DNA from 4 places in the Streptomyces sp. NPDC002851 genome. Region 3 is predicted to be linked to each of the others. Evidence: riboswitches for the same ligand, from Rfam matches in the RefSeq annotation. Region 3 holds a riboswitch; each other region holds the start of a gene.
What was found. A riboswitch is a leader RNA that binds a small molecule or an ion and turns the genes downstream of it on or off. The one in region 3 is predicted to bind cyclic di-AMP.

Region 1 (7,394 bases), on a different contig from region 3:
GAGCGGTTGGTGGGCCGGGCCCCGTCGCCGGGGAAGCGCAGCCGGTGTGCGGTCGCGGCCCGCTCGGTGTGCAGGGCGGTGAGCGCCCGGGCGCGCTCGGCGTCGCCGCGCGCCACGGCGTCCACGATCGCGCCGTGCTCGGCCCAGTCCTCCGTGGGGCGGGACGGCAGCTCGACCGCGTACATCCAACTGATCTTGTGGCGGAGCTGGGTGAGCAGCGCGGTGAGGCCCGGGCTGCCGGTGGCCTGGGCGAGCGTCTCGTGGAACCAGCCGCCCAGGGAGCGCAGGTCCTCACCGTGGCCGCGGCGGGCCCGCTCCTGGCCGAGGCGGACCAGGCCGCGCAGGACCTTGAGGTGGGCCTCGCTGCGGCGCTGGGCGGCGCGCGCCGCGCCCAGGGGTTCGACCAGGAGCCGGATCTCCAGGAGGTCGGCGGCCTCCTGCGCGGTGGGCTCGGCCACACACGCGCCCGCGTGCCTGCGGGTGATCACGAAGCCCTCGGCCTCCAGGGTGCGCAGCGCCTCGCGTACGGGGACGCGGGAGACGCCGTAGCGGCGGGCGAGGACCTCCTCGGTGAGCCGGCTGCCGCGCTCATGGACACCGGAAACGATGTCGTCCCGGATTGCCGTGCATACCGAGTGCGCCGGAATGCGCATGGCCGGACCTCCACCTCTTGAAATATGCACCGCATCCCCGTGAAACGCGGCCGATTGACGCTCACTCGCGCAGCGCTCGTGCAGTGACTCTATTGCAGCACACGGGGTTTTCCGATGGCCGACCGGAATCCATGGAAATCTTTTGGCCGGAATTGACCGGTGCACATACGGGCCGACCGGAGCGCATACGCCGAAGGCCCCGGCGGGTGCCGGGGCCTTCGGAGTGGTACGGGGGTGTCAGCGGGGGTGTCAGACGTTCACGCCGTGTCCGCGGAGGTACGCGACGGGGTCGATGTCCGAGCCGTAGTCCGGGGACGTACGGGCCTCGAAGTGCAGGTGCGGCCCGGTCACGTTGCCGGTGGCGCCGGAGAGCCCGATCTGCTGGCCCGGAGTGACCTGCTGTCCCACCGTGACGCTGATGGATGAGAGGTGGCCGTACTGCGTGTACGTGCCGTCGTTCATCTTGATCACGACGTTGTTGCCGTAGGAGCCGCCCCAGCCCGCCTCGACGACGGTGCCGGAGCCGACCGCGCCGACCTGGGTGCCGGAGTCGGCATGGAAGTCGATGCCGGAGTGGCTGCCGGAGGACCAGACGGCGCCGCCGGTCTTGTAGCCGGTGGAGATGGCGCTGCCGGGTATCGGCGAGACGTAGGAGTTGAGGCGCTTGCGCTCGGCCTCGCGGGCGGCGCGCTCCTTGGCCTCGCGGGCCTTCTTCGCCTCGGCCTCGGCCTTGCGCTCGGCCTCGGCGGCCCTGCGCTCGGCTTCCTCGGCGGCCTCCTCCTCGGCCTTCTTCGCGGCGGCGGCCCGCTCGGCGGCCTGCTGCTGCGCGCTGGCCTGGGCGCCGATGTGGTCGGCTATGGAGTCCTCGATGGTGAGGGCCTGGTTGAGGCCGCTGCCCTCTGCCCTGGTGTCCGCGGCGAGCGCGGGTGAGGCGAGAGTGCCGATGACGCCAGTGGTGGTGAGGGCGGCGACGCCGGCGAGGTTCGCGCTCCTTCGGGTCAGCCTGCTCGGACGGCGGTGCTTCCCGGTGGCACGGGCGAAGGCCATGAAGTTGAGGTGTCCTTTCCTTCCTTCTCGCCTACCGGGTTAGCTGACGGGTTCGGAGCAGGAAGGTCTCCTACGGACACCCCGTCGGGCGGGGTCTCCGATTCACCCCAGGGACTGCGTGTGGGTCCCCGGCTCCCCTGGCTCGCGCCGTACGGGGACTCGGCGATGGCTGTCCTGGGCCGCGGGCGCGACGCATTCCTTACGAACAGCCGGACCGACGCTAAACGGGACATCTTTCAATCGACAAACGGAGACGGGCTTTTGTAGCGCACACCACAGGTCGGACCCTCAACCCGCTTGAGGATTAGGGGCGAAGGCGATGAAAACCGACATACAGGGACGACTGGACCCCGGTGGCGTGACACCACCGGGGTCCTGTCGTCGGTCGATCCGGGCTCGCGTCGTACGCCCGAGCGGGCCCGACTAGCCGGTAACCACGGTCACTTCACCGATGCCGAGTTCCTTCACCGGCTCGGCGATCTCCGCGGCGTCCCCGACCAGGACGGTGACGAGCCGGTCGACCGGGAAGGCGCTCACGACGGCCGCGGTGGCCTCCACGGTGCCCGTCTCGGCGAGGCGCCGGTAGAGCTGGCCCTGGAAGTCGTCGGGCAGCTGCTGCTCGACCTGGTCGGCGAGCGTCCCGGCGACGGCGGCCGCGGTCTCGTACCGCAGCGGGGCCACGCCCACCAGGTTGTGCTCGGCCGTCTCGCGCTCGTCGTCCGTGAGGCCCTCGGCCGCGAGGGTACGGAGCACCTGCCACAGGTCGTCCAGGGCCGGGCCGGTGTGCGGGGTGTCCACCGAGCCACTGATGGCGAGCATGGCGGCGCCGGATGCCCCTCCGGGGGAAGAGGGTGCCGCGGAGCGCAGCACCTGGGCGAACGCGCGCACACCGTAGGTGTAGCCCTTTTCCTCGCGGAGCACGCGGTCCAGACGGGACGTCAGGGTGCCGCCGAGGCAGTACGTGCCGAGCACCTGGGCGGGCCACACGCGGTCGTGCCGGTCGGGACCGATGCGGCCGATGAGCAGCTGGGTCTGGACGGCGCCGGGGCGGTCGACGATGACGACGCGGCCGGTGTCGTCGGCGGTCACCGGCGGGACCGGCCGGGGCGGCACGGTGTCGCCCGACCAGGCACCGAGGGTGTCCGCGAGCACCGCGTCCAGGTCGGTGCCGGAGAGGTCGCCGACGACGACGGCGGTGGCCGTGGCGGGCCGTACGTGGGCCTCGTAGAACGCCCGCACGGCGGCCGCGTCGATGGCCGCGACGGTCTCCTCGGTGCCCTGGCGCGGCCGCGACATCCGCGAACTCGCCGGGAACAGCTCCTTGGAGAGCTCCTTGGCCGCGCGCCGCCCGGGGTTGGCCAGCTCGTGCGGAATCTCGTCGAGCCGGTTGCGGACCAGACGCTCGATCTCGCTCTCCGCGAACGCGGGGGCACGCAGCGCGTCGGCGAGCAGCCCGAGCGCCTTCTGCAGCCGGGAGACCGGAACTTCGAGCGAGACGCGGACGCCGGGGTGGTCGGCGTGCGCGTCCAACGTGGCGCCGCAGCGCTCGAGTTCGGCGGCGAACTCCTCGGCGGAGTGCTTGTCGGTGCCCTCGGAGAACGCCCGGGCCATGATGGTGGCGACGCCGTCCAGGCCCTCGGGCTCGGCCTCGAGCGGGGCGGCCAGGACGATCTCGACGGCGACGACCTGCTGGCCGGGGCGGTGGCAGCGCAGCACCGTCAGGCCGTTGGGCAGCGCGCCGCGGTCCGGGGCCGGGAAGGCCCACGGCTTGGCCTGGCCCGCCTGGGGCTGCGGGTGGAACTCCATGGTGGCGAGCTCGGTCACTTCGCCGTCTCCTCTTCCTGTACGTCGTTCGCGGCGGCGGCGTCGACTGCGTCGGCAGCGTCATCGGTGGTCACGGGCTCGTACACCAGCACCGCACGGTTGTCGGGCCGCAGGCAGGCCTTGGCGACCTCCTGCACTTCTTCGGCGGTGACGTCCAGGACGCGGCCCACGGCGGTCAGGGCGAGCTGCGGGTCGCCGAACAGGACGGCGTACCGGCAGAGTTCGTCGGCGCGGCCCGCGACGGTGCCGAGCCGGTCCAGCCACTCACGCTCCAGCTGCGCCTGCGCGCCCTCCATCTCCTCGGGCGTGGGGCCCTCCTCGGCGAACCGGGCGAGCTCCTCGTCGACGGCGGTCTCGATGGCCGGGATCTCGACGTCGTGCGAGGTCTTCACGTCGAGCCAGCCGAGCGACGGCGCGCCCGCGAGGCGGAGCAGGCCGAATCCCGCGGCCACGGCGGTGCGGTCGCGGCGCACCAGGCGGTTGTAGATCCGCGAGGACTCGCCGCCGCCGAGGATGGTCAGGGCCAGGTCGGCCGCGTCGCACGCGCGCGTGCCGTCGTGCGGCAGCCGGTAGCCGGCCATCAGGGCGCGGGACGGGACGTCCTCCTCGATGAGCTCGCGCAGCTCCCCGCCCATCAGCTCGGGCAGGGCACCGTCGCGCGGGGGCTCCTTGCCGTCGTGCGCGGGGATCGAGCCGAAGTACTTCTCGATCCAGGCCAGGGTCTGCTCGGGGTCGATATCACCCACTACAGAAAGGACGGCGTTGTTCGGCGCGTAGTACGTACGGAAGAAGGTCCGGGCGTCCTCGAGCGTCGCCGCGTCCAGGTCGGCCATCGAGCCGATCGGGGTGTGGTGGTACGGGTGCCCCTCCGGGAAGGCGAGGGCGAAGAGCTTCTCGAAGGCGGTGCCGTACGGGACGTTGTCGTACCGCTGGCGGCGCTCGTTCTTGACGACGTCGCGCTGGTTCTCCATGGACTCGTCGTCGAGCGCGGCGAGCAGGGAGCCCATCCGGTCGGCCTCGAGCCAGAGGGCGAGCTCGACCTGGTGGGCCGGCATGGTCTCGAAGTAGTTGGTGCGCTCGAAGCTCGTGGTGCCGTTCAGCGAGCCACCGGCGCCCTGCACCAGCTCGAAGTGGCCGTTGCCCTTCACCTGGGCCGAGCCCTGGAACATCAGGTGCTCGAAGAGGTGGGCGAGGCCGGTGCGGCCCTTGGCCTCGTGGCGGGAGCCGACGTCGTACCAGAGGCAGACCGCGGCGACCGGGGTCAGGTGGTCCTCGGAGAGCACCACGCGCAGGCCGTTGGCCAGCCGGTGTTCGGTCGCTGTCAGGCCGCCGGAACCGGCCTGCCTTGTGGCCGTGTGACCCATGGACATGTGGTCCCTTCGATCGCGTTGTGGGATTGCGTCGATGACGCACGTCAGGACAGTCCTGTCACTGTATGCAAGCGCGCGGACATCTGGCGAAGTTCCCGTCCCCGGATCGGGGCGTCCGCGGCGCGCGGTCGACGGCCTCAGCAGCCGCCACCCGACCTCATCGGACGGGTCGCGGTCCGCGTTGTCAGTGGCGCGGTCCACAATGGTCCGCGTCAGAACTGGAGATTGCCCCGTACAGGACGTGAAGGAGCCGCAGCAGCGATGGCCCGCCGCAGCACGAAGACCCCACCGCCGGACGACGACTTCGAGGAGAGGATCCTCGACATCGACGTCGTCGACGAGATGCAGGGCTCCTTCCTCGAGTACGCCTACTCGGTCATCTACTCCCGCGCCCTGCCCGACGCCCGCGACGGCATGAAGCCGGTGCAGCGCCGCATCGTGTACCAGATGAACGAGATGGGCCTGCGCCCCGACCGCGGCTATGTGAAGTGCGCGCGCGTGGTCGGCGAGGTCATGGGTAAGTTGCACCCGCACGGCGACGCGTCGATCTACGACGCCATGGTCCGCATGGCCCAGCCCTTCTCGATGCGCGTCCCGCTGGTCGACGGCCACGGCAACTTCGGCTCGCTCGGGAACGACGACCCGCCCGCCGCCATGCGGTACACCGAGGCGCGGATGGCGAACGCGACGTCCCTGATGACGGAGTCGATCGACGAGGACACGGTCGACTTCACGCCCAATTACGACGGCCAGGAGAAGGAGCCGGTCGCGCTCCCGGCGGCGTACCCGAACCTCCTGGTGAACGGCGCGTCGGGCATCGCCGTCGGCATGGCCACCAACATGGCGCCGCACAACCTCGGCGAGGTCATCGCCGCCGCCCGCCACTTGATCAAGCACCCGGGCGCCGACCTCGAGACGCTGATGAAGCACATCCCGGGCCCCGACCTGCCCACCGGCGGCAAGATCGTCGGCCTGAGCGGCATCAAGGACGCGTACGCCACCGGCCGCGGCAGCTTCAAGATCCGCGCGAAGGTGACCATCGAGAACGTGACGGCGCGCCGCAAGGGCCTCGTCGTCACCGAACTCCCCTTCACCGTCGGCCCCGAGAAGGTCATCTCCAAGATCAAGGACCTGGTCGGGAACAAGAAGCTCCAGGGCATCGCGGACGTCAAGGACCTCACCGACCGCGCCCACGGCCTGCGCCTGGTCATCGAGGTCAAGAACGGCTTCGTCCCGGAGGCCGTCCTGGAGCAGCTCTACAAGCTGACGCCGATGGAGGAGTCCTTCGGTATCAACAACGTGGCGCTTGTGGACGGCCAGCCCCTCACGCTCGGCCTCAAGGAGCTCCTGGAGGTCTACCTCGACCACCGCTTCAATGTCGTACGCCGCCGCAGCGAGTTCCGCCGCGGCAAGAAGCGCGACCGGCTGCACCTCGTAGAGGGCCTGCTCACCGCGCTGATCGACATCGACGAGGTGATCCGCCTCATCCGCTCCAGCGAGAACTCCGCACAGGCCAAGGAGCGCCTGATGGAGCGCTTCTCACTGAGCGAGACGCAGACGCAGTACATCCTGGACACCCCGCTGCGCCGTCTGACCAAGTACGACCGCCTGGACCTCGAGGCGGAGCAGGACCGCCTGAACAGCGAGATCGAGGAGCTCACCAAGGTCCTGGAGTCCGACGCCGAGCTGCGCAAGCTGGTCTCCGGCGAACTCGCCGCGGTGGCCAAGAAGTTCGGCACCGAGCGGCGCACCGAGCTGGTGGAGTCCGCGGGCGCCCCGGTGACCGCGGTGCCCCTGGAGGTCGCCGACGACCCGTGCCGGGTGCTGCTGTCGTCGACGGGACTTCTCGCGCGTACGGCCACGGGCGAGGTCTCCTTCGACGCGGACGCCAAGCGCACCAAGCACGACGTGATCGTCTCCGCGGTCCCCGCGACCCAGCGCGGCGAGGTGGGCGCGGTGACCTCGACGGGCCGCCTGCTGCGGCTCAACGTGATCGATCTGCCCCAGCTCCCGGAGACGGCCGCGAACCTCGCGGGCGGGGCGCCGGTTTCGGAGTTCCTGCCCCTGGAGGCGGACGAGAAGCTGGTCTGCCTGATGACGCTCGACGAGTCCTCACCGGGGCTCGCGCTCGGCACCGAGCAGGGCGTGGTCAAGCGCGTGGTGCCCGACTACCCGGCCAACCGGGAGGAGTTGGAGGTCATCACCCTCAAGGAGGGCGACCGGATCGTGGGCGCGGCCGAGCTGCGCACCGGCGAGGAGGACCTGGTCTTCATCACGGACGACGCCCAGCTCCTTCGCTACCAGGCCTCGCAGGTGCGCCCGCAGGGCCGTCCGGCGGGCGGCATGGCGGGCGTCAAGCTCACCACGGGCGCCAAGGTGATCTCGTTCACGACGGTGGATCCGGCGGTGGACGCAATGGTGTTCACGGTGGCCGGTTCGCGCGGCACGCTCGACGACTCGGTACAGACCACCGCCAAGATCACCCCGTTCGACCAGTACC
Region 2 (7,394 bases), on a different contig from region 3:
ACCCGTTCAAGAGGCCTCTTCGAGCTGCTTCTTGAGGGCGTACGGGTCCCGGGCGCCCTTCGCCGCGACGTGATCGCCGGACGACTCGCCGCGCAGCCTGCGCCCGATCCATGGCACCAGGTACTCGCGGGCCCACTGGATGTCGTCACGCCGCACTTCGAGGGTGCCCCGCGGCTGCTGCGGCGGCCACGGCTGGTCCGGGTCGGCGGGCACCTCGAGGCCGAGCACCTGACCGGCACGGAGGGCGACGCGGGTGTGCCCCTCCGGGGAGAGGTGCAGGCGGTCGCCGTCCCAGGCCCGCCGGTCCTGCACGGACTTGAGGGACCACAGGTCGAGCACCGGGCACCGGTAGCGGTCCGCGATGGCCCGCAGATGCACGTTGTACGTGGCGATCTTGCCGCGCAGGTGCTTGAGCACGGGCACGCCGCGGGTGTCGAAGCCGGTGGCGATCAGGACGGTCCCGGCCGCCTCCGCGAGGTCGGCGACGGCCCGCTCGAACCGCTCCGCGACGTCGTCGGGGTCGGAGCCGGGCCGGATGATGTCGTTACCGCCGGCGCAGAGGCTCACCAGGTCGGGGGCGAGCCGCCGGGCCTGCGGGACCTGGTCGGCCACGATCTGGTCGAGCAGCTTGCCGCGCACGGCGAGGTTGGCGTACTGGAAGGTGTGCTCGGGGTGCCGGTCGGCGAGCAGTACGGCGAGGCGGTCCGCCCAGCCGACGAAGGCACCGTCGGGGCCGGGGTCGCCGACCCCCTCGGTGAAGCTGTCGCCGATCGCCGCGTACGACACGAACTGGCCCGGCCCGGTGGAGTCACTGCGGATGAAAGGAGTCGAATCGTCTGCCACGTCGGGACATCCTTCACCTTCGTACGTGACCTACGCCACCGTAATAAGCGGTCCCAGGGGGTTGACTACGGGTGAGATAGGCCACCGGTAAAGACTCCCCCAAGCGGGAATAGCGCAAAACGGGCGGACGGCACCGGAGTTCCGGTTCCGTCCGCCCGCAGAAAGAGCGCGTCCGCCCGCCGAAGGAGCGTCAGAGCGCGACGCCGTGCGACCGCAGGTAGGCCACCGGGTCGACGTCGGAGCCGTAGCCCGGGCCGGTGCGGACCTCGAAGTGCAGGTGCGGACCGGTGGAGTTGCCGGTGGAACCGGAGAGACCGATCTGCTGGCCGCCGCTGACGGTCTGTCCGCTGGAGACGTCCAGGGACGTCATGTGGGCGTACTGCGAGTAGTGCCCGTCGGCGTGCTGGACGACGACCTCGTTGCCGTACGAGCCGCTCCACCCGGCGGAGACGACGGTGCCGTCGCCGATGGACTTGATGGGCGTGCCGGTCGGGACGACGAAGTCCGTACCGGTGTGGTAGCCGCTGGACCACATGGCGCCCGCGGTGCGGTACGCGGTGGAGATCGGGCCCTCGACGGGGGCGGAGAAGCCACCGGCGGCGGGCGCGGCGGCGGCCGGAGAGGCCTCGTTGGCACCGGACTTGGCGTCGGCCTCGGGCTCGGCCTCGGCGGAGGTCTTGGCCTTGGGCTTGCTCTCGGGCTTGGGCTTGCTCTCGGGCTTGGGCTTGCTCTCGGGCCTGGCGTCGGCCTTCGCGGGCGCGTCGAGCGTCAGCTTCATGCCGGGATGAATCAGCGCCGGGTCGTCGCCGACGACCTTGCGGTTCTCCTTGTAGAGCTGCTTCCAACCGCCTTCGACGTTCTTCTCGTCGGCGATCTTGGCAAGGTAGTCCCCGGCCACCACGGTGTACTTGGCGGGGGCCTTCTGCGCGGCGGCGGGGGCGGACTGGACGGCGGACGGCGCGGCGGGGGCCGCGGCCGGGGCGGCGGCGTGCGCGGTGGCGCCGAACAGCGGCAGCGCGAGCGCTGCGCCACCCGTACCCGCGGCGGCGAAACCGCGGCCTATCCGCAGGGACTTGGGACGGCGGTGCTTACCCTTCGCGGGCATGACGAATTCCTCTCCGGCGCCTGCGAGGTGAGCTGTCGGGTTCGGGCTGGAGTTGCCCGGCCGCGTAGTCGGAACCACGCGACTTCACCCCAAGCCGCTCCGGGCGGACCGGAAACGGCGTCTTACCGATGGGTCCCCCGCTCCTGCCGTGCACGGGTGGGTGTGGGGAAATCCGGACGGCGGCAGGATTGGGCGTCCGCCCGGACGTCGGCGACCGTAATCGAGCAATGAGCGCGGCCACAAGCAATCAATTCCCCCGCCGCAGAACGCCGGTGATCCTTTCCCGGAATTGCGGTCACACTCCGTGGAGAAATGCGCTTTACCAACGCCATACCCGGGGAATTCCGCCCGCGAAGATCGCCACGCACCGTCACCTTTATGACCCTGCTCACGCGACAGGGCCACAGCCCCTTATTCCAGGGCCAGTTGGCGCTAATACTGCTAATCCGCATAGACGAGACGAAGCATTCGAATCGGGCATACAGCTCACAGTGCGACACAAGCGGGCGTAAGCCCGGATGGCCGTGCGGGCATCCGGCGGCCCATCTCACGCCGCACAGCCGTGGATTACCGTAGGAATCCATGTCGTATGGTCAAGGGCGCGCGCCCTTCGCGGGCGCGACCGCGCACCCCAGCCGACGAACGCCGTCGGCGAACGACCGGGAGGAGCCCCCGTGACGCAGCAGGTCCCGTCGACAGAGCCCGAGCTGACCGGGGTGCGCAACTTCCGTGACGTGGGCGGACTGCCGACCGTGGACGGCCGTCGGGTACGGGTGGGTCGGCTCTTCCGCAGCGGCCATCTGGCACACGCCACCGCCGAGGACGCGGCGTTCCTCACCTCGCTCGGCCTGCACACCATCTTCGACTTCCGTAACTCCGCCGACCAGAAGCTCGAAGGGCCGGACGTCGAACTCCCCGGCGTACGCAATGTGAACCTGCCGCTCTCCGACCCGGCCGACGGCGCCGAGTTCTGGAAGATGGTCCGCGACGGCAATATGTCCGAGTTGCGCGTTGCGCTCGCCGACGGCAAGGCGGCCGGACGGATGACCGCCTCGTACCGCGCGATCATCACCCACCGCACCACCGAGCACAGCCAGGTCCTGCGCGCGCTCGCCGAGGACAGCGTCCCGGCCCTGATGCACTGCGCGGCCGGTAAGGACCGGGCCGGTCTGTCGATCGCCGTGACCCTGCTCGCGGTCGGCGTGGAGCGCGACGCCATCGAGGCCGACTACCTGGAGTCCAACGCGGCCCACCGCCGCTACAAGATGCACCGCGGCAACCCCAATGAGGCCATGCCCGAGGAGGCCGCGGAGCTGCTCCGGCCGATGTTCGACGCCCGCGCCGAGTACCTGAGGGCGGGCTTCGGCGCGATCGAGGAGAACTGGGGCAGCGTCGAGCGGTATCTCGCCGAGGGCCTCGGCCTCACGCCCGAGCTACGCGAGCGGCTCCGCGCGAACCTGCTCGACTGATCTTCCGGATCACGTATCCGCACCGTCGGCCGGCTGACCGCTCCTGGGGGCTGCGCCCCCCAGACCCCGCTCCCTTGTCGCGCTGGACCAGGGGGTGGCGCGAAGCGCCTCGGTTGAGGGTGGTGCGGTGGACTGCGGGCGGGGCACGTGTTCCGCGTCCCCGAGGCGCAGCCACAGCCGCCCCTTGACCCGCAGGGCCTGCATGCCCCGGCCGGGGGCGCCCGCCTGGCGGTAGGTCCTTACGGATCTTCGTCCGACGGTGTCCTGCGGGTGGGGCATCAACTCAGCCCGTCCGGCGTTTGAGGACGAGCCCCGTTCAGGGGCGAAGGGGGGCGCTGGGGGCGCAGCCCCCTCACGCGGCGTTAGCCGCATATCGACACAGCCGGCAACCGAGCCGACGGCACGGGCCGTGATCCGTAAGACACGCTGGCTGCGCCGCCGTCCGCTACCGCTGCGCGACCGCCTGCTTCACCAGCGTCTTGCCGAAGTCCCACATCAGCGAGCCGCCGCCGTGCGCCTCGTCCATCACGGCGGTGAAGGCGGTCACGAAGCGGTCCACCTCCGGTTCCCCGATGATCAGCGGCGGGATCAGCTTGATGACCTCGAGGCGATCGCCGGAGACCTGGGTGAGGATCCGGTGCTTCTGCAGCAGCGGTACGACGACCATCTGCGCGAAGAGCCCCTTACGGGCCATTTGCAGCGTCGACCAGCGTCCGCGCAGCTTGAGCGAGTCGGGCCGCCCGAACTCGATGCCGACCATCAGGCCACGGCCGCGTACGTCATGGAGCAGTTCGTAGCGGTCGACGAGCGCGGCGAGCCGCGAGCGCAGCAGCTCCCCCGTCGCCCGCGCGTGCGCGACGAGCCGCTCGTCCTCGAGGACCGCGAGCACGGCGAGCCCGGCCGCCATGGCCTGGGCGTTGGCGCCGAAGCTCGCCGAGTGGACCAGGACGCGGTCCATGGACGAGTAGACCTTCTTGAAGATCCAGTCCTTGCCGAGCGTCGCGCCCACCGGCACATAGCCGCCCGACAGGGTCTTGGCGAGGCACACCAGGTCGGGCTCGACGCCGTCTGTGCCCTCTTCGTGTTGGTAGGCGTAGAAGTCGCCGGTACGGCCGAGCCCGGTCTGCACCTCGTCGGCGATGAGCAGCGCCTTGTGCCGGTGGAGGAGGTCCTGGGCGGCTCGCAGATAGCCGGGCGGCGCCGCGTGCACGCCCTTGCCCTGGATGGGCTCGACGATCAGGGCGGCGACGTCGCCACGCTTCAACTCCCGCGCCAGGGCGTCCAGATCACCCAGCGGTACGGCCGTGTCCGGGAGCAGCGGCGCGAAGCCGTCGCGGAAGCCCGCCTCGCCGTTGACCGACAGGGAACCGGTGGTCAGGCCGTGGAAGGCGTGCGCGCAGTAGAGGATCCGCGGCTTTCCGGCGGCGTACCGGGCGAACTTCAGGGCGGTCTCGACGGCCTCCGTGCCGCTGTTGCCGAAGAACACCCGGTCCAGGTGCGGGCTGTGCGCGAGCAGCTTCTCGGCGAGCAGGCCGGGCAGCGGCTGGCAGTCGAAGCGGGTGAGGTCGGCGAGCGAGGCGTCGAGGACGTCGTGCAGGGCCTTGCGTACGACGGGGTGATGGCGGCCGAGGCCCATCACGCCGAACCCGGCGAGCATGTCTAGGTAGTCGTTGCCGTCCGCGTCCCAGAAGTAGGCGCCCTCGGCGCGCTCGTAGACCTTGTCGAAGCCGAGGGTGTGCAGCATCCGGGGCAGCTGGTGGTTGAGGTGCCGGGCGTGCAGCTCGTACCGCTCGGCGCCACGCTCGGCGAGCAGCCTGCCGAGGTCGAAGCTCTGCGCGCCGCCACCGTGCGCGGCGTCGGGGCCGCCTGTGCCACCCGTCATCCGTCGTCCTCCTTACGTACCTGAGTGGCCGCACGCGCCAGGCTGGTCCCGCGCTCCAGCGTGGCCCCGATCCGCCCGGCGATCTCCACCGGGGTGAGTCCGAGATCGGCGAGCACCTCGCCGCGCTTGGCGTGCGGAAGGAACTGCTCGGGGATGCCGAAGGTGCGCAGCGGCACGTCCACGTCGGCGTCGCGCAGCGCCTGCCCGACCGCCGAACCCACCCCGGACGTACGGCTGTTGTCCTCGACGACGGCCACCAGGCGGTGTGCGGCGGCGAGCGCGGGCAGGGCCGGGTCGACGGGCTTGACCCAGCGGGGGTCGACGACGGTGCAGCCGAGGCCACGGGCGCGCAGCAGGTCGGCGGTCCGGAGGCAGACGGGCGCCATGACGCCGACGGCGACGAGCAGCACGTCGGCGGTCTCGTCGGTCTCGTCGCGGTCCAGGACGTCCATGCCGCCCGCCCGGTCGACGGCGGGGATGGCCGGGCCCACCGTCTCCTTGGGGTAGCGGAGCAGGGTGGGCGCGTCGTCGACGTCGACGGCCTCGCGGAGCTGGGCGCGCAGCTGGTCGGCGTCGCGGGGCGCGGCGATCCGCAGTCCGGGCACGACCTGGAGCACGGACAGGTCCCACATGCCGTTGTGTGAGGGCCCGTCGGTGCCGGTGACGCCGGCCCGGTCGAGGACGAAGGTGACGCCGCACTTGTGCAGGGCCACGTCCATGAGGAGCTGGTCGAAGGCGCGGTTGAGGAACGTCGCGTAGAGCGCCACGACCGGGTGCAGGCCGCCGGTGGCGAGCCCGGCCGCGGACACGGCCGCGTGCTGCTCGGCGATGCCGACGTCCCACACCCGGTCCGGGAAGCGCTCCGCGAACCGGGCCAGGCCCACCGGGTGCAGCATGGCCGCCGTGAGCGCCACGACGTCGGGCCGCTCCTGTCCGATCCGTACGATCTCGTCGCCGAAAACCGAGGTCCACGAAGGACCGCTGGACGGGGCGAGCGACTCGCAGGTGTGCGGATCCATCGCACCTACGGTGTGGAACCGGTCGGCCTCGTCGGCGAGCGCGGGCTCGTAGCCGCGGCCTTTCTCGGTGAGGCAGTGCACGAGCACCGGTCCGTGGAACCGTTTGGCGCGGCGCAGCGCCGACTCGACGGCCGCGATGTCGTGCCCGTCGATCGGCCCGACGTACTTCAGTCCCAGGTCCTCGAACATGCCCTGCGGCGCGACGGCGTCCTTGAGGCCCTTCTTGGCGCCGTGCAGCGATCCGTACAGCGGCTGTCCGACCACCGGGGTGCGCTGGAGGATGTCCTTGCCCCAGGCGAGCACCTTCTCGTAGCCGTCGGTGGTGCGCAGGGTGGCGAGGTGGTCGGCGAGGCCGCCGATGGTGGGGGCGTAGGAGCGCTCGTTGTCGTTGACGACGATGATCAGCGGGCGGTCCTTGGCGGCGGCGATGTTGTTGAGTGCCTCCCAGGCCATGCCGCCGGTGAGCGCGCCGTCCCCGATGACGGCGACGGCATGGCCACCGGTGCCGAGCACCTGGTGGGCCTTGGCGAGGCCGTCGGCCCAGCCGAGCGCGGTGGAGGCGTGGCTGTTCTCGACGATGTCGTGCTCGGACTCCTCGCGCGATGGATAGCCGGAAAGCCCGCCCTTGCCGCGCAGCTTGGAGAAGTCCTGCCGTCCGGTGAGGAGTTTGTGTACGTAGCTCTGGTGGCCGGTGTCCCAGACGAGCCGGTCGACGGGTGACTCGAAGGCCCGGTGCAGCGCGATGGTCAGCTCCACCACGCCCAGGTTCGGGCCGAGGTGGCCGCCGGTGCGGGCGACCGCCTGGATGAGGAACTCCCGGATGTCCGCGGCGAGTTCGTCGAGTTGCGGTTCGGTCAGTTGCTTCAGGTCGTGCGGTCCGCGGATGTTCTCCAGGATCGTCATGCCCTGGCCCCCTCTCACGTCGTACGTCGGTCCTTCAGCCACGGCCGCCCGCAGCGGTCGCCCCCATCGCGCGCAGCGACTCCTTGAGTGAACCCATGGTGGCGAGGACCGCCGTCGGCTCGTAACCGCAGTGGGCCATACAGTTGGCGCAGCGCGGGTCCTTGCCGCGGCCG
Region 3 (7,394 bases):
GCCCCAGCGCAGCGCCTCGGAGAAGGACTCCGCGCCGATCGGGGCGATCATGAACTCCTGGATGTCCACGTTGGAGTCGGCGTGCGAGCCGCCGTTCAGGATGTTCATCATCGGCACCGGAAGCAGGTGCGCGTTCGGGCCGCCCAGGTAGCGGAAGAGCGGCAGGTCGCTGGCCTCGGAGGCGGCGTGGGCCACGGCGAGGGAGACGCCCAGGATGGCGTTGGCGCCCAGGGAGCCCTTGTTGTCGGTGGCGTCCAGGTCGAACATGGCCTGGTCGATCAGGCGCTGCTCGGTGGCGTCGTACCCGACGAGCTCCGGGCCGATCTGCTCGATGACGGCGAGGACGGCCTTCTCCACGCCCTTGCCCTGGTAACGGTTGGGGTCACCGTCACGGAGTTCGATGGCCTCGAAGGCGCCGGTGGAGGCGCCGGACGGAACGGCAGCACGACCCGTGCTGCCGTCGTCGAGGCCGACCTCGACCTCGACCGTGGGGTTGCCTCGGGAGTCCAGGATTTCCCGGGCTACGACGACGTCGATGGACGGCACGAGCATCTCCTTCTGGAATGTGACGCATAGCTGTGCTTGCACGAGGGCCGCGCCATTGCGACCGACCTTGCTTTGCCTTGCGTCTCACGAGCCTAACCGCCCGCGGGCCTTCAGCCAGCCGACCGCCCGTCCGCTGGGACGAAAAGAGGCCGGAAGGCCGCCTTACCGGGGCAAAGCGCCCCGATTTCTACCGGACGGTAATCGGCACGGCAGTCGGAACGGCAGTCAGCACCGCAGTCGGCACCGCAGTCGGAACGGTCATCGCGGAGCGGACGGTTCCGGCTCGCGGGACGTACGGCATGACCCCGCCCCGGCGCGTACGGGGGAACGCGCGCCGGGGCGGGGAGCGTGGGGGGATGGTGCGGGCTCGGCGCCCGCGGGCCGTGCTGCCGCGGGCGTTACTTCAGGTGCAGCTGCTGGCCCGGGTAGATGAGGTCGGCGTCGTCGATGACGTCCTTGTTCAGCTCGAAGAGCTTCTTCCAGCCACCCTTGACGTCGTGCTTCTCGGCGATCTTGGAGAGGGTGTCTCCGGACTTCACCTTGTACTCGCCGTCGCCCTTCTTGACCTTCTTGCCGGTCGGGGTCTCGACGGTCTTCTTCGCGGGCTCCGGGCGCTCCTGCGCGCGGGACGCGGGCTGCTCGGCCTTGCGCTCCGGCTGCGGGGCGGCCTGCTCGGCCGGGGCGCTCTGCTCGGCGGGGGCGCTCTGCTGCGAACCGCCGCCGTCGTACGCGGCGTTGGAGAGGCCCGTGCCGCAGTTCGGCCAGGCGCCCTTGCCCTGACCGGCCAGGACCTTCTCGGCGATCTGGATCTGCTGGTCCTTCGAGGCCTGGTCGGCGGTGGCCGCGAACTCCGTGCCGCCGTACCCGGACCAGGTGGAGGCCGAGAACTGGAGGCCGCCGTAGTAGCCGTTGCCGGTGTTGATCGACCAGTTGCCGCCGGACTCGCACTGCGCCACGGCGTCCCACTCGGAGGTGGTGGCGGCGGAGGCGGAACCCGCGGTCACGAGCGGCGCGGCGACCGCGGCACCGGCGACACCGGCGACGGCTATCGCGCGGGTGGCCTTGTCGGCCTTGGTCATACGACGGTGCTTGCCCTTGCCGGAAAACAGCATGGAGTTATCCCCTCACCGACGCCTGCGAGGTGAGCTGTCGGGTTCGGGCCAAGTGAGTTGCCCGGTCACGTTCCTTGAGCGCGACTACACCCCAAGCCGTCCCCGCGGCCGCTGATTGCTCAACGGCCGGGCCCGGCACAAACCTTGGGTCCCCCGCTCCTGCCTACGGCGCTTTACGCGACGACTGTTCCCAGTGGCCGCCGGCAGGATTCGGCGTGACGGCCATCGGGGCCCGCCAGTGGCGAGCGGTCACGACCGTAAACATGCGATCCCTTGAAATACCAAGCCGATCACGATCGATGAGACTCATCTCTCACGAGTCGCCCAGGAGTGATCAAGGTCTTTTATAACGGACATTCAGCCCGAAGCGGAGGGTTCGCCCGGCCTTCGGCAAGAGCGGCAACTGCCGCTACTTTCCGCCCAGATCGAGGACCTGACCGGGCACGATGAGGTCCGGGTCGTCGCCGACGACCTCTTCGTTCGCGCCGTACAGCGCGGCCCAACCCCCGTCCACGTCCCGGCTCTCGGCGATGGACCAGAGGCTGTCCCCGGCGCGCACCGTGTAGTTGCCGCCGTCGCGCCCGGAACCACCGCGGTCGGCGTGCCGCCCGGAGCCGCCGTCGCGGTCACTGTCGGGGGTCTCGGGGGCGGGATCGCCACGGTGGCGGCCGGAGCCTTCGGAGGGCTCGGACGGCTCGGTCGACCCAGACGGCTCGGTCGGCTCGGAGGGCGAAGGCTCGGGGCTCGCTTCGGAGTTGTCGCCTTCGCCACCGTTGTCAGTATTGTCGGGATTCTCCGCATCGTCCTGCTTCGGCGTGGCATCGCCCGACGGTGTCGCCGTCGCATCGTCCGACGGCGTGGCCGACGGGTCGTCAGGAGTCCCGGCCGGATCCGTCGGCTCGGTCGGCTCCGACGGCAGCAGCGTCTCGATCGGGTTCGGCTCGCCCTCGTCGATCCCCGAGACCGGGGCGCAGGTGGGCCAGGCGTCCGGCCCCAGCTCGTCGAGGATCTTCTCGGCCACGGCTATCTGCTGGCTCCGGCTGGCCAGGTCGGGGCGCGGCGCGTAGTCGAGGCCGCCGTGCTGCTCCCAGGTCGCCTGGGTCAACTGGAGGCCGCCGTAGTAGCCGTTGTCCATGTTGGCGCTCCACACGCCGCCGCTCTCGCACTCGGCGAGCCGGTCCCAGACGGCACCCTCGACGGCGTGCGCGCTCGTGGCGCCGAGCAGCGGGATGGCGAGGGCCGAACCTGTCACCCCGGCCGCGACGACGAGGGCCGGGGCCTGACGGGGGCGACGATGGCGGCCATTCCCGGAGAGCATGCGGTTGCCTTTCGCGTGACTGCTGGTGCGGGTCGAGCGGAAGTGAACCTAGCCACAGTCGAACGCCAGTCACAACCCGATACAGCGGAGATCACGTGAAAGTCACAGTACTGATGGCCCGTCAGGAACGGGGCGTAGCGGAACCCGGCATTACTGGGGCGTGAACTCCACGGGCAGCGTGCGCAGTCCGCGCATGATGAGCCCGCCGCGCCACCGCAAATCGCCCGGATCGACCCCGAGCCGCAGGTCAGGAAGGCGCCGCAACAGAGTCGCGAGCGCCGTCCGGCCCTCCAGGCGGGCGAGCGGCGCACCCAGGCAGTAGTGGATGCCGTGGCCGTAGCCGAGGTGGGGATTGTCACGTCGGGACAGGTCGAGCGTGTCCGGCCCGTCGAAGCGGTCCGGGTCCCGGTCGGCGGCCGCGAGCACCACGAGCACCGGGTCGCCGGGCGCGATGTCCTGCCCGCCGATACGGAGCGCCTCGGTGGCGAACCGCCAGGTGGCCAACTCCACCGGCCCGTCGTACCGGAGCAGTTCCTCCACACCGGTCTCCAGAAGCCCGGTCTCCCCTTCGGCGAGCGACCGCTGAAGCCGCGCGCGCTCGTCCGGGTGACGCAGGAGCTGGTAGGTCCCGTTCCCGATCAGATTGACCGTCGTCTCGAAACCGGCGAAGAGAAGAATGAACGCCATCGCGGCGGCTTCGTTCTCGGTGAGGTGCTCGCCATGGTCGCTGGCCTTGATCAGGCCGGAGATCAAGTCGGCCGGGTCTTCATCGGGGTCGGTGCGCTTGCGGTGGATGAGTTCCGCGAGATAGCCGCGCATCTTCTTCACCGAGCGGGCGACCCCGCCGCGCGGGCCGCCACCGTGCCGGATCATCATCCCGGCCCAGTCACGGAAGTCGTCCTGGTCCTCGCGCGGTACGCCGAGCAGATCGCAGATGGCGTAGATGGGCAGCGGGAAGGCGAACTCGTGGATGAGGTCGGCCTCGCCGCGCCCGGCGAAGGAGTCGATCAGCTGATCCGTGAGCTCCTGCACCCGGGGCGCGAAGGCGGCGACCCGGCGCGGTGTGAACGCCTTCGAGACGAGGCGGCGCAGGCGGGTGTGGTCCGGCGGGTCGATATTGAGCAGATGCGTCATCAGCTCGGCCTTGCGCTCGCCCGGAATGCCCGTCTTGCCCTTGGCGTGCGCGGGCTCGTCGTGGTGCGCCGGGTTCTTGCTGAGCCGCTGGTCCGCGAGGGCCTGCCGGGCGTCGGCATACCGCGTGACGAGCCAGGCCTCGACGCCGCTGGGCAGTTCGGTGCGGTGCACCGGCGCGTGCTCGCGCAGCCAGGCGTACGCGGGGTACGGGTCGCTGGCGAACTCCCAGGTGAACAGCTCGGGTTGGGGACCGGCGGCGGCCCCCGTCACGGGGCAGGCGGCCTCCGAAGGGTGGTGCGGGTGGTGCGTCGGGGTCGTCACGCCCGGGCCTCCGCGGCCAGGACCGCGTCCCGGTAGGCGCGGGCGGCGGCGCGCAGCGCGGACTCCGGGTCGGTGCCCTCGCGCTCGGCGCGCACGGCGAGGGCGAGCAGTTCGTAGCCGATGCCGTCGCCGGCCGGCAGCGGCACGTCGAGCCCGGCGGTACGGACGCGCGAGGCGAGCTTCGCGGCGAGCGCGAGGCCGGGCTGGCCGAGCGGCACGCCCTCGGTGACCGACTCGCGCTGCTTCTCCTCGGCCTTGGTGCGCAGCCAGTGCGCCTTGACGTCCTCGGGGGTCTCGGCGGTCTCCTCGCCGAAGACATGGGGGTGGCGGTGGATGAGCTTGGCGACGATGCCCCCGGCGACGTCGTCGATGGAGAACGGCTCGCCCTCCGTCTCCGGGTCGGCCTCCTCGGCGATCCGCGCGTGGAAGACGACCTGGAGCAGCACGTCGCCGAGCTCCTCGCGGAGTTCGTCCCGGTCCCCGGCCTCGATCGCCTCGACGAGTTCGTACGCCTCCTCGATGCCGTACTTGGCGAGGTCCTTGTGCGTACGTTGCGAGGACCAGGGGCACTCGCGGCGGATCCGGTCCATGACCTGGACGAGGTCGAGGAGCCGGGCGCCCGGCAGATCGTACGAACCGGGGAGCAGCTCCAGGTCGGGCATCGCGAACCGGCCGGACCCGGCGAGCCGGGCGAGCCCGTCGGTGAGCCGCGGCTCGCCCTCGCCCCCGGCGACGACCACGACGGTACGGCCGCCTTCAGTGGCGTCGACCAGTTCCTCGGCGGTCGGCGCCGCCACCTCGATCCGCACCCCGGCCTCGCGCAGGAACGGCAGCTGCGGGTGCCCGGAGTCGGCACAGACCACGGAGTCGGCGCCCCGCAGGGTCTCCCAGGCCGCCCAGGAGAGCAGCCCCGGGGCCACGCGGTGGCTGGTGGTCAGGAGCACGATCCGCCCGAGTCCGGGCCCTGCGTCTTCTACGTTCACCCCTTGAACCTAACGCGACGGGGTGGGGCGGTGTGAGGGCCGGGTCTCAAGACCGTTCCGAGCCCGTTCCGGACTACGGTCCCGAGGTCGCTCCGGACCGGACTACGCCTGCTGTCGCTGCTCGCTCTCCTGGAGCCAGGGGGTCCGGACGTCGGTCCGGCGGCTCTGGGTCACGTCCCACGCGCCGTACCGCGGGTTGAGGTCGATGTTGAGGGCCTTCGACGCGTCGGACAGGGCCTTCCAGAAGGCGGCCTGGCCCTCCTGGGTGTTCGGGTCGGCGCCGAGCTTGCCGTAGAGCTTCTGGGCCTCGATCTCGGTGCGGAGGCTGTCGTCGATACGGGACGCCGGGATGCTGTACTGCTGCAGCCAGCCCATCTTCAGGGCCTTGGCGCCGCCCGCCTGTTCCTCCAGCTGGCCGCGGAGCTTCTGGACGTCGCGGCGGGTGACGGTGACCCCGGCGTCGGTGGCCGCGCGGTGCAGGACCTTGTCGAGCACCATCTGCTGGAGGGTGTCGCGGGTGAGGCCGCCGGTCTTCTCGACCACCTGGGCGTAGCCACCCGTCTTCTCGGTGGCCGCCTGCTGTGCGTCGCGCACCTCCTTCACCCGGGACTGCAGCTGCGCGACCGTGATCCGTTCGCCGCCGACGATGGCCGCGGCGCCGGGGTGTGCGTCACTGCCGCACGCGGTGAGAAGGGGGGTCGCTGCGAGGAGCGCGGCGCAGGCGGCGAGCGCGGTACGGCGGCGAGCGGTGCTGTTCAGGCGGTGCAAAGGGGCCTCCTTGCGAGATTGAGGCAGAAGGTGCGGCGCCCAGCGCCTCCGCCAGGGGTGGTGGCCGGGCGACGGGCGGGCGCACAAACGCCTTGCGGTGATCGATGCTAGGCAGTGGCCGCGGGTTCGGCCACTGATTCGACCAACGATTCGGCGGGAGTTGGAGGTACGTTCCGGGCCGGGGAGGTGCCTGGGGACGCATTCAGCCCCGTACCCGCCCCAGCCACTGCAACGTACGACGGACCTCCCCGGGCAGGGGATGGTGCGGCCCGTGCAGGCGTTCCGCGTCGTAGAGGAGGCGGGCCAGGGTGTCGTGGGCGGCGGCGCGGTCGCCCAGGGACAGGAGCAACTGACCGATTCTGCGGCGCAGTTCGAGCGCGGTCGCCGGATCGCCGCCGACGTAGCGGTTCTCGTAGTACGGCAGCAGGGCCCGGTACTCCGCGAGTGCCGCCGCGGGCTCCCCCAGCTGCTCCAGGCACTGCGCGACCTCGTACCGGAACTGGAGCGAGACCGGGTCGGCCTGGCCCGCCTCGGCGCCGTGCTCGTCGGCGAGCCGCCGCAGCTCGGGCAGGGCGCGGCGGTACTGGCCGTCGTCCATGAGCGTGGCGGCGTACTGCTTGCGCAGTGAACGCACCACCGTGGAGCGCGCCCCGTGCCGGGCCTCGGCGGTCGGCAGGATCGCGCCGAGTACATCGACGGCCTGGGTGATCCGGCCCTCGGCGAGGAGGCGTTTGACGTCGTCGACGGCCTTGGCGATGTCGGCGGTGCTTCCGGCGTTTCCGGCGCCGGGAACGCCAGGAGTGCCGGGAACGCCGGACACGGGCGCGCCGGGCGGCGGGGTCGTGGGCATCGCCGGGATGCCCGAGGTGCCCGAGGTTCCGGGGGTGCCGGGGGTGCCCGGAGTGCCCGAGGTCCCGGGCGTACCCAGGCTGTTCGACGCGGCGGGCGGGGTCGCGGGCGGCGTGACCGGAGCCGTCGGCGACGCCGCCACCGTCGCCGTGGGCGCGGGCTCCCGGTCCGGCCACGGCGCGTGCGGCCGCAGGAACGGGCGGGTCGGGTCGAGCGGGGAGCCCGACGGGGTGCCGCGCGCGGGCAGGTACGGCAGCAGCGCCTCGTACACCTCCTGCGCGGAGTCCGGCCGGTGCTCCGGGTCCTTGGCGAGCAGCCGGAGCACCAGGGCGTCCAGGCCCTCGGGCACCTCGGGGCGGTGGC
Region 4 (7,394 bases), on a different contig from region 3:
CCGCGAGGCGAAGCGGCGGCCCGACGGACGCCCCCGCGTCGCCCTCCTGCACGGTCCCGAGGGCATCGGCACCAGCGCCCTCGCCGTCCACTGGGGCGTCCGCGCGGCAGAGACCGCGAAGGGGAAGGAACAGCTCTTCCCGGACGGTCAGCTCTACGTGGACCTCCGCGGCCACGCCCTCGACGGCGCCACCGGCGCGACCGCGGCCCTCGCCAGCCTGCTGCGCCAACTCGGCCTCCCCGACGAGCAGATGCCACCCACCCTCGACGGCCGCAAGGAACGCTTCCAGCGGTACGTCACCGACCGGCGCCTCCTCGTCGTCCTCGACCACGCCCACTCCGCCGCGCAGGTGCTCCCGCTGCTCACCGCGGGCACCGGCGTCTTCACGCTGGTCGTGGCCCGGCACCCGCTGCCCGGCCTCGACGCGCTGCCTGTACCGGTCGGCCCGCTCCCCGACAAGGACGCCGTGCGGCTGCTCACCGACCTCGCCGGGAAGGAAGCCGTTGCCGCGGCCCGGGCCGCGTTGCCCGGCGTGCTCGCACGGTGCGCGGGATCCCCGTTCGCGCTGCGCGCCGCGGTGCCGCACCTGACTCTGTCTTCGGCGGTCGCCCCCGCCCCCGCGCCCCGCACGCCGCCCGAACCGCAGTCGCAGGAGATGCGGCCCATGACCCACGCCGAACCGTCCGACCCGGTGCACCACGCCGCCGAGGACGCCTACCGCCGCGCGACCCCGGCCGCCGCCCGCCTCTACCGCCGCCTCGGCCTGTACGACTGGCCCGCCATCGGCCCCACCATGGCCGCGGGCGCCGCGGGCACGCCCGAGCCGGAAGCCGCCGAACTCCTCACCGAACTCGCCGGACTCCGCCTCCTCGAGCCCACGGACGACGGCCGCCACCGCTTCCGCCCCGGGGTACGACGGCACGCCGAACGCGCCGCACAGACCGACGGCCTCGCGGCCTGCGCCACCGCCGTACGCCACACCGTCGAGGCGCTCCTTCACCTCGCGCTGCGCGCCGCCCGGGGCGCGCTGCCGGAGAGCTGGCGGGTGCCCGAGCTGCCCGAAGGAGTCGAGCCCGGTGCGTACCCCGACCGTGGCACGGCGCTCGCGGCCCTGGTCGCCGAACGCGACAACCTGGCACGGGCGGTGGCGGCCGCCGAGGAGTTCGGCGACCCGACCACGGCGGCACTGCTCGCCCGCGCCCTCTGGCCACTGCAACTCAAGGCCGGCCACCACGAGATGCTGCTCCCCGCCCTCCGTACCGCGGTACGCGCCGCCGACCGGCACGCACCCGGCACCCGCGCATCGGCCGCCCTGCACGCCCAACTCTCCCTCTCCCTCATGGAGTTGCGGCACTTCGACGAAGCGGAGCGGGAGGCGCACGCCGCGGTCCGGGACGAGCGGGCCGCGGGCCATGTACGCGGGCACGCCTCCGCCGTGGAGTTCCTCGGGCTGCTGCGGCTGCGGCAGTGGCGCTTCCAGGAGGCGTACGACTGCTTCGAGGAGGCCGATACGATCCTCGACGGCATCGGCCCGGGCGACGAGGGGGCACCCGATCTGCCTCGCGCCCGCGCCCTGTTGCGGCGCCACCGCGGACGGGCACTCGGCCGCCTCGGCGAACACGCCCCGGCGACCGCGCACCTCGAAACCGCGCTCGCCTGCTTCCGCGAGCAGGGCGAGGCATACAACACGGCCCGCACGCTCACGGACCTGGCCGAGGTCCGCCTCGACTCCGGCAACCCGGCCGCGGCCCTGCCGCTGATCGACTCGGCGGAGGCGGCGCTGGGGCGCGAGCAGGCGGAGTTCCACCTGGACTATTTGGGGCGGCTGCGGGAGCGGTGCGTGGCTGCGCGAAGCTAGGGAGGGTCTTACGGATCACGTATCGGTGCAGCAAGGGAGCGCTCGTCCTCAAACGCCGGACGGGCTGATTTGGTGCCCCGTCACCGCGTGGGCGGTCGCCCCCGTGTGCACCCGCAGGCCCGAAGTGCACAGTTCCGTCGGGGACTTGCCCGCCGCCAGCCAGGCGAAGAGGGCCGAGGCGGCGGCCACCGGGTCGGCGCCGTCCGGGTCGGCCGAGGCGAGTCGCAGCAGTACGCCGTCGCGGGTGCGCACCGTGCAGGCGTCGGGCCCGGTGACGTACACCGCGAGGGCGCAGTGCGGGTGCCGCCGCAGCACCTCCGCCGTCCAGCGCTCCGGGCCGCCGAGCCGTGGGTCGTCGGCCCGGCCGTGTCGGAAGACGACGTCGGCGAGGTCGAGTTGGCCGGGCTCGCGGGTGTCCTCGTGGATGGAGGTGTGCGCCGCCCAGTCAAGGTCCGTGCCGCCCTCGCCGCTCGGTGCGTGGGCCGTCTCCGCGTAGCGCCGCATCGCGACCTCGCCCGCCCCCACGAGCCGGGTCAGGACCCGGAACGCCGTGGTGTGCGCGGGTGGTTCGTACGGCGGCAGGGGCAGGGGTTCGAGCGAGGCGGGCGCGTCCTCGGGCTGGGGGGCGGACATCAGGTCGTAGAAGAGGCGGCGCAGCCGGGCCGCGGACTCGCCGGGCATGGATGTGGTGAACTCCGCGGGCCCGGGCAGCGGTACGTGCTCCGCGAGCAGCCGCTCCAGCTGGGGACGCAGCGCAGCGGCGGGCGCGAGCTTCGGCGCCCGGCGGATGAAGTCGGCGGCCGGGGAATCCGGGTCGAGGCCCTCCAGGGGCGCGGCGCCGAGCAGGACGGGTCTGCCGAGCGCCGCCGCGTAGTACGTCACCGCGCCGTGGTCACCGATCACCGCGTCCGCGGCGAGCAGCGCCTGCCGCCAGGCGTGCAGCGGGTCGATGAGGGTGAGGCCGCCGCGGCGGGCGCGGTCGAGCCAGGCACGGAGCTGTCCGGGGCCGTGCCCGTGCCAGATGTTGGGGTGCAGGACGGCCGCGAGCCGGTACTCGTCGGCGGGCAGCTCGGCGGTCAGGCGCGGCAGCAGGGTCGGCAGTACGTCGCTGCCGCCACCGTCGCCGAAGAGGGACTCGGGATTCCAGGTGGAGTTGACGACGACGAGCCGCTGACCGCGCCGGATGCCGAGCGCACGGCGGAAGCGGTCACGGTACGGGGCGGCCGCGCGCAGCCGGTCGTAGCAGGGATCCCCGGCGAGCACCGCCGTGGGGGCCGCTTCGGGGCACCCGGCGCGCAGCCGGTCCAGCTGCTCGGGGTGCGAGAGGACGAGGGCGTCGGCGACGGGGGAGCCGTTGTGAAGCAGCCACTCGGGAGCCGTACCGAAGACAGGCGGGGCGGAGCCGCGACCCGAGGCGAGAGGCGCCCGGTGTCCGGTGTCCGGTGTCCGGTGTCCGGTGTCCGGTGTCGCCAGCCTCTTAGTGTAGCCAACACCGTGTGAGAGCACCACCAACTTCCCCTGAACCAGGTGCAGTTGACCGCCCAGGCTGGCCGACACGGCCAGGTCCACGGGCGTCTCGACGGCCTGTTCCCACGGCAGCACCGGCACCCCGAGCTCCGCGAACAGCTCGGCCACGCCCGCGCGGAACGGTGAGGACTCGGTGCAGGTGGCCAGGAGCTGGACCCGCAGGTCGTCGTGGAACAGCGGGAGTACGTCGAGGAGCCGGGTCGCCGAAGTGACGTTGTGCACCACGAGCAGCACCCGGCGGCACCGCCCACGCGTGGCCCAGCGCGCGGCGTCGTACCCGACCGGAACACGTATCCACCCGTCCTGGTCCCGCCCCCGCTCCGCTGCCACCGTCCGCCCCCACACTTGCCTCGCCGCACCTATGACCGGCCACGATAACCAACGGGGGCGGGGCGGGGCGGCGCGGTGGGGGCGCCGGGTGTGCGGTGGGTCGGGCGCGGGTGAGCTTGGGCAGCTCGATGGCCGGGCACCCCGAGATCCTCGGCGCCAGCGAGTCGAAGCCGTTCTGCACGCGCTCAACGTTCTGGACGGTGCACTCGATGTTGTGCACGCCGTTGAGCTTGTCGCCCATGATCAGGGCGCCGAACGGGTCGTCGGCTGTGCTGCCCGGGGCGCAGGTTGTCGACGAAGACGTACCAGCTGTCGATCTTCTTGTTGTGCCACTTCCCCGGGCGGGACGCCTAAGGGCTGCGGGGGGCCTCCGTCGGTCCGTGCTGTCGGGCAGGGCCACCCGAGCGGGAGGGCCGGGTACGGCCGGTGGGACATTTATGGCGACATGCCCGTTTCTCTGCGAAGGGCGATCTCTGCGGGATGTCCGGCTTCGCACAGAGAAGTCACTTCTTGCCGTTATTGATGGCTTGCATAACTGGCTGTCTGCATTAAGGAGAGACGTGTGGAATGGTGTGCCCCGATATGCCTTTGAGTCGCATTCCAACCTGCAGGCCGTTCAGTTAAATGAGTCACACCGGCAGATGTGGCCTCGGAGAGCCGCTGAGCGCACTTCCGTTCTGCGCAAAGAGAGTTGGCTCTTTTGATCAAAGGGGGCAAGGGGTTCTGGTGGCCAAGGGCGGGCCTCATTCATTCGCTATCTGAATTCGTGTCTTGTTCCGTCCGGACTTTCTCGCCTAACGTCACCGTCAATCCGGATGGAACGCCGAATCCTGCCGCTGTCCGGAAAACCTCACGCCTACTCACTAACCCACGGCAGGAGCGGGGGACCCAGGTAAGTCGCCGATCCGGATTCCGGAACGGCTCGGGGTGAAGCCGCATACGCAGTGCGGCCGGACATCTCCCGTCCGAACCCGACAGCTCACCTCGTAGGCGACGGAGAGGAATTCGTCATGCCCGCAAAGGGAAAGCACCGCCGCCCCAAGTCCAGCTCGCTCACCCGGAGCATCGCCGCCGCAGGCACGGGCGGGGCCGCGCTCGTTCTCCCGGTGCTCGGCGCGACCGCCGCCGGCGCGGCGCCGTCCAGCACGGCCGGCACGGCCAGCACGTCCAGTACGGCCGCCAAGCCCGCCGCGACACCGAAGACCTATGTCGTCGCCGCGGGCGATTCCCTCTCCGCGATCGCCCAAGAGCACTCCCTCAGCGGCGGCTGGAAGAAGCTGTACAAGGACAACCGCAGCGCCGTTGGCGACAACCCGCGGCTGATCCACCCCGGTCTCAAGCTGACCCTCGGCAAGAAGGCCTCGGCCGAGCCCGCGAAGAAGCCAGCCGCCGCCAGGGAGTCCGCCGAGCGGGCGGATCGCTCCGAGCGCAAGAACTTGCCCGCAGCCGAGCCCGCCGCCGCCCCGGCGAAGAAGTCCTACACCAACGACCTGGACGGCTGGATCAAGGAGTCGCTCGACATCATGGCCCAGCACGGCATCCCCGGCACCTACGAGGGCATTTACCGCAACGTCATGCGAGAGTCCTCCGGCAACCCGATGGCCATCAACAACTGGGACTCCAACGCTGCCGCCGGAACCCCGTCCAAGGGGCTCCTGCAGGTCATCGCCCCCACGTTCGAGGCCTACCACGTGCCTGACACGCCGTTCGACAGCTTCGACCCGGTCGCCAACATCACCGCCGCCTGTAACTACGCGGCCGACAAGTACGGCTCGATCGACAATGTGAACGGCCCGTACTAGACCGCATCCCGTCTCGTCCGCTGTGAGCCCCGGCGCGCCAAGTGTCCGGGGCTCAGGCCTGTCTGAGGCCGCGACATTCAATCGCCGGGCACCACGAGTTCCTCGGAATGATGGTCGGCGAGGGCGAATCGAAGCCGTTCTGGTCGAAGGTTCTGCGCTCGCTGCGGACCCGGGGTGAGGAAGAGTGGAGACCCTGCCCTCCCTGGCCGAGGTGTCGTACTACGGGGCGTTCCAGTTGACGTTCGGCGGATCCGACGAGGGCAGCATCCGGTGGCTGTCGAGCGGTTCGAGATCAAAAACCCGGATCGCCTGTGTACGGCACTGCTCAGCGAATTCCTCCGGATAAACAACACCACGCGAGAACACGCGAATCCAGACTGGAGTACTAGCGCACGGGCCCGACCCCGCCAGGCCCCACGCCGCCGATGAACTGCTTCACGCCCGCTCCAGCTTCAGCAGGTGGTGTTCCATGGACTCACCGGCCGGTGCGCAGGTGGGCGAGCCGGGTTCGTGGGCGAAGAACCGCAGGCCGTGGCGGGAGACCTTCGCGTGCATCGGATGCGCGCACTCGGGGCAGGCCATGGCGACGCGGCGGCGGGCGCGGTGGACGGCCTCCCACGCCCAGCCGCAACCGAGGTCGAGCTGTGTGGCGTCGAGCCGCCCGCGGTCGTCGTGCTGTGCGGTGAACCCCACCGTCTCCTCCGGATCAGAAGCGGATGCGGCCGAACTGCGCGGTCGGGCCCGTCACTTGGGAGGTGGACCACAGCACGCTGCCATCACCGTAGGGGTTCGGCTCCTCACCACGCGAAGGAGCGGGTCCAGTGCGCTGGTGTCGGCTCATTCAGTCGGCTTCGCAGCCGATGCCGTCGCCGTCACGGTCGAGCCGGTGCGGATCGACAGGGCCGACCCAGACCGGGCCGGACACGTCCGAGCAGTCCACGTCGGGGCCGGCGGGAGGTCCAGGCGGCAGATCGGGACGCGTGGGGGTCTCCGGGGGCGCAGGCTCAGGCGTGTCCGGCGTAGTGGGTGGGGGCTCGGGAGGAGGGCTGGGGCAGGCGGTCCACAGACCGGCCCCGGCCTGCTCGGCGGCATTCTCGGCACGGGAGACAGCGGGCCAGTACTTGTCGTTGGGCGGGAAGAGGACCGCCTTGGCGTGGCCGCTGCGGACGAGGGACTCGTTGACGAAGGTGCCCTGCTCGTTCCACACGTACAGCAGATAGCGGTCGTAGCGGTCGGTGAGCTCGGTATCGCGTTCGGTGCGTACGGTGCTGCCCGTCGGCAGCAGCGCGGCGGTGCGAGCGGTGGCTTTGTCAGCGAAGCAGGCACCTCGCTCCGGGGCGTCGATCTCCAGGAGTCGTACCCGGGCCACGGTGTCCTTCGGCACGATGCTGCCGTCGCCGCGCACCTCAATGGTGTCGCCATCGATGATCCGGAGCACTACTACGCCCGTCGACGGTGTGGTCGGTGGCTCGGTGGTCGGCGTCGTGGGTCCCTCGCGCGGCTCGGGCGGCGGTTCCGTCTGAGTCGGTGGCGGTGTCGTGGGTGTCCGTTCTTCTTCCAGGAGTGTTCCAAGGCCACCGAGGCCCAGAACGAGGCCGAGAAGGACCAGGACCGCGGTAATCCAGGGGTGCTTGAGGCGTCTGGGGCGTCGCGGGCGGGGCTGCCGGGACTGGCGCCAGGCGTCCGGGTCGGGAGGAGGAGAGGGACACATACCGCCCTCCAGAGCGCGGACAGGTACTGCCCTTCCATTACAGCACCGGCCACAGTCGGCCGGGCCTTTCCCCTTGAGCATTGTGCATCGCAAGCAGCTTCAGGAGGTCCAGGCGGAGTGGGAGGAGTCAGCGATCGCTGAACGGGTCCTGCACCGCCTGGCCGAA

Region 1: it holds a riboswitch for cyclic di-AMP, as region 3 does, so the genes downstream of both, ACWD10_RS09070 (M23 family metallopeptidase) here and ACWD10_RS03505 (transglycosylase family protein) in region 3, are expected to answer to the same signal.
Region 2: it holds a riboswitch for cyclic di-AMP, as region 3 does, so the genes downstream of both, ACWD10_RS36615 (M23 family metallopeptidase) here and ACWD10_RS03505 (transglycosylase family protein) in region 3, are expected to answer to the same signal.
Region 4: it holds a riboswitch for cyclic di-AMP, as region 3 does, so the genes downstream of both, ACWD10_RS30555 (transglycosylase SLT domain-containing protein) here and ACWD10_RS03505 (transglycosylase family protein) in region 3, are expected to answer to the same signal.

What each region holds. Positions count from the first base shown of each region.
Region 1 covers NZ_JBSFUT010000006.1:131,976-139,369, reverse strand. The annotation lists gene ACWD10_RS09075 (GntR family transcriptional regulator) at 1-653, opposite strand, end outside; gene ACWD10_RS09070 (M23 family metallopeptidase) at 903-1,700, opposite strand; cyclic di-AMP (ydaO/yuaA leader) riboswitch at 1,715-1,875, opposite strand; gene ACWD10_RS09065 (M16 family metallopeptidase) at 2,124-3,506, opposite strand; gene ACWD10_RS09060 (M16 family metallopeptidase) at 3,521-4,894, opposite strand; gene ACWD10_RS09055 (DNA gyrase/topoisomerase IV subunit A) at 5,156-7,394, shown strand, end outside.
Region 2 covers NZ_JBSFUT010000061.1:17,762-25,155, forward strand. The annotation lists gene ACWD10_RS36610 (SGNH/GDSL hydrolase family protein) at 7-843, opposite strand; gene ACWD10_RS36615 (M23 family metallopeptidase) at 1,034-1,948, opposite strand; cyclic di-AMP (ydaO/yuaA leader) riboswitch at 1,953-2,121, opposite strand; gene ACWD10_RS36620 (tyrosine-protein phosphatase) at 2,623-3,417, shown strand; gene ACWD10_RS36625 (aspartate aminotransferase family protein) at 3,863-5,299, opposite strand; gene dxs (1-deoxy-D-xylulose-5-phosphate synthase) at 5,296-7,221, opposite strand; gene hpnH (adenosyl-hopene transferase HpnH) at 7,256-7,394, opposite strand, start outside.
Region 3 covers NZ_JBSFUT010000002.1:353,392-360,785, reverse strand. The annotation lists gene eno (phosphopyruvate hydratase) at 1-546, opposite strand, end outside; gene ACWD10_RS03505 (transglycosylase family protein) at 945-1,658, opposite strand; cyclic di-AMP (ydaO/yuaA leader) riboswitch at 1,663-1,839, opposite strand; gene ACWD10_RS03500 (transglycosylase family protein) at 2,068-2,976, opposite strand; gene ACWD10_RS03495 (cytochrome P450 family protein) at 3,127-4,380, opposite strand; gene ACWD10_RS03490 (nucleoside triphosphate pyrophosphohydrolase) at 4,428-5,414, opposite strand; gene ACWD10_RS03485 (SurA N-terminal domain-containing protein) at 5,517-6,182, opposite strand; gene ACWD10_RS03480 (protein kinase domain-containing protein) at 6,385-7,394, opposite strand, start outside.
Region 4 covers NZ_JBSFUT010000037.1:27,782-35,175, forward strand. The annotation lists gene ACWD10_RS30545 (tetratricopeptide repeat protein) at 1-1,858, shown strand, start outside; gene ACWD10_RS30550 (hypothetical protein) at 1,907-3,715, opposite strand; cyclic di-AMP (ydaO/yuaA leader) riboswitch at 4,559-4,723, shown strand; gene ACWD10_RS30555 (transglycosylase SLT domain-containing protein) at 4,726-5,517, shown strand; partial or broken gene ACWD10_RS30560 (transposase) at 5,595-5,699, shown strand; gene ACWD10_RS30565 (hypothetical protein) at 5,953-6,210, opposite strand; gene ACWD10_RS30570 (thermonuclease family protein) at 6,359-6,955, opposite strand; gene ACWD10_RS30575 (hypothetical protein) at 7,311-7,394, shown strand, end outside.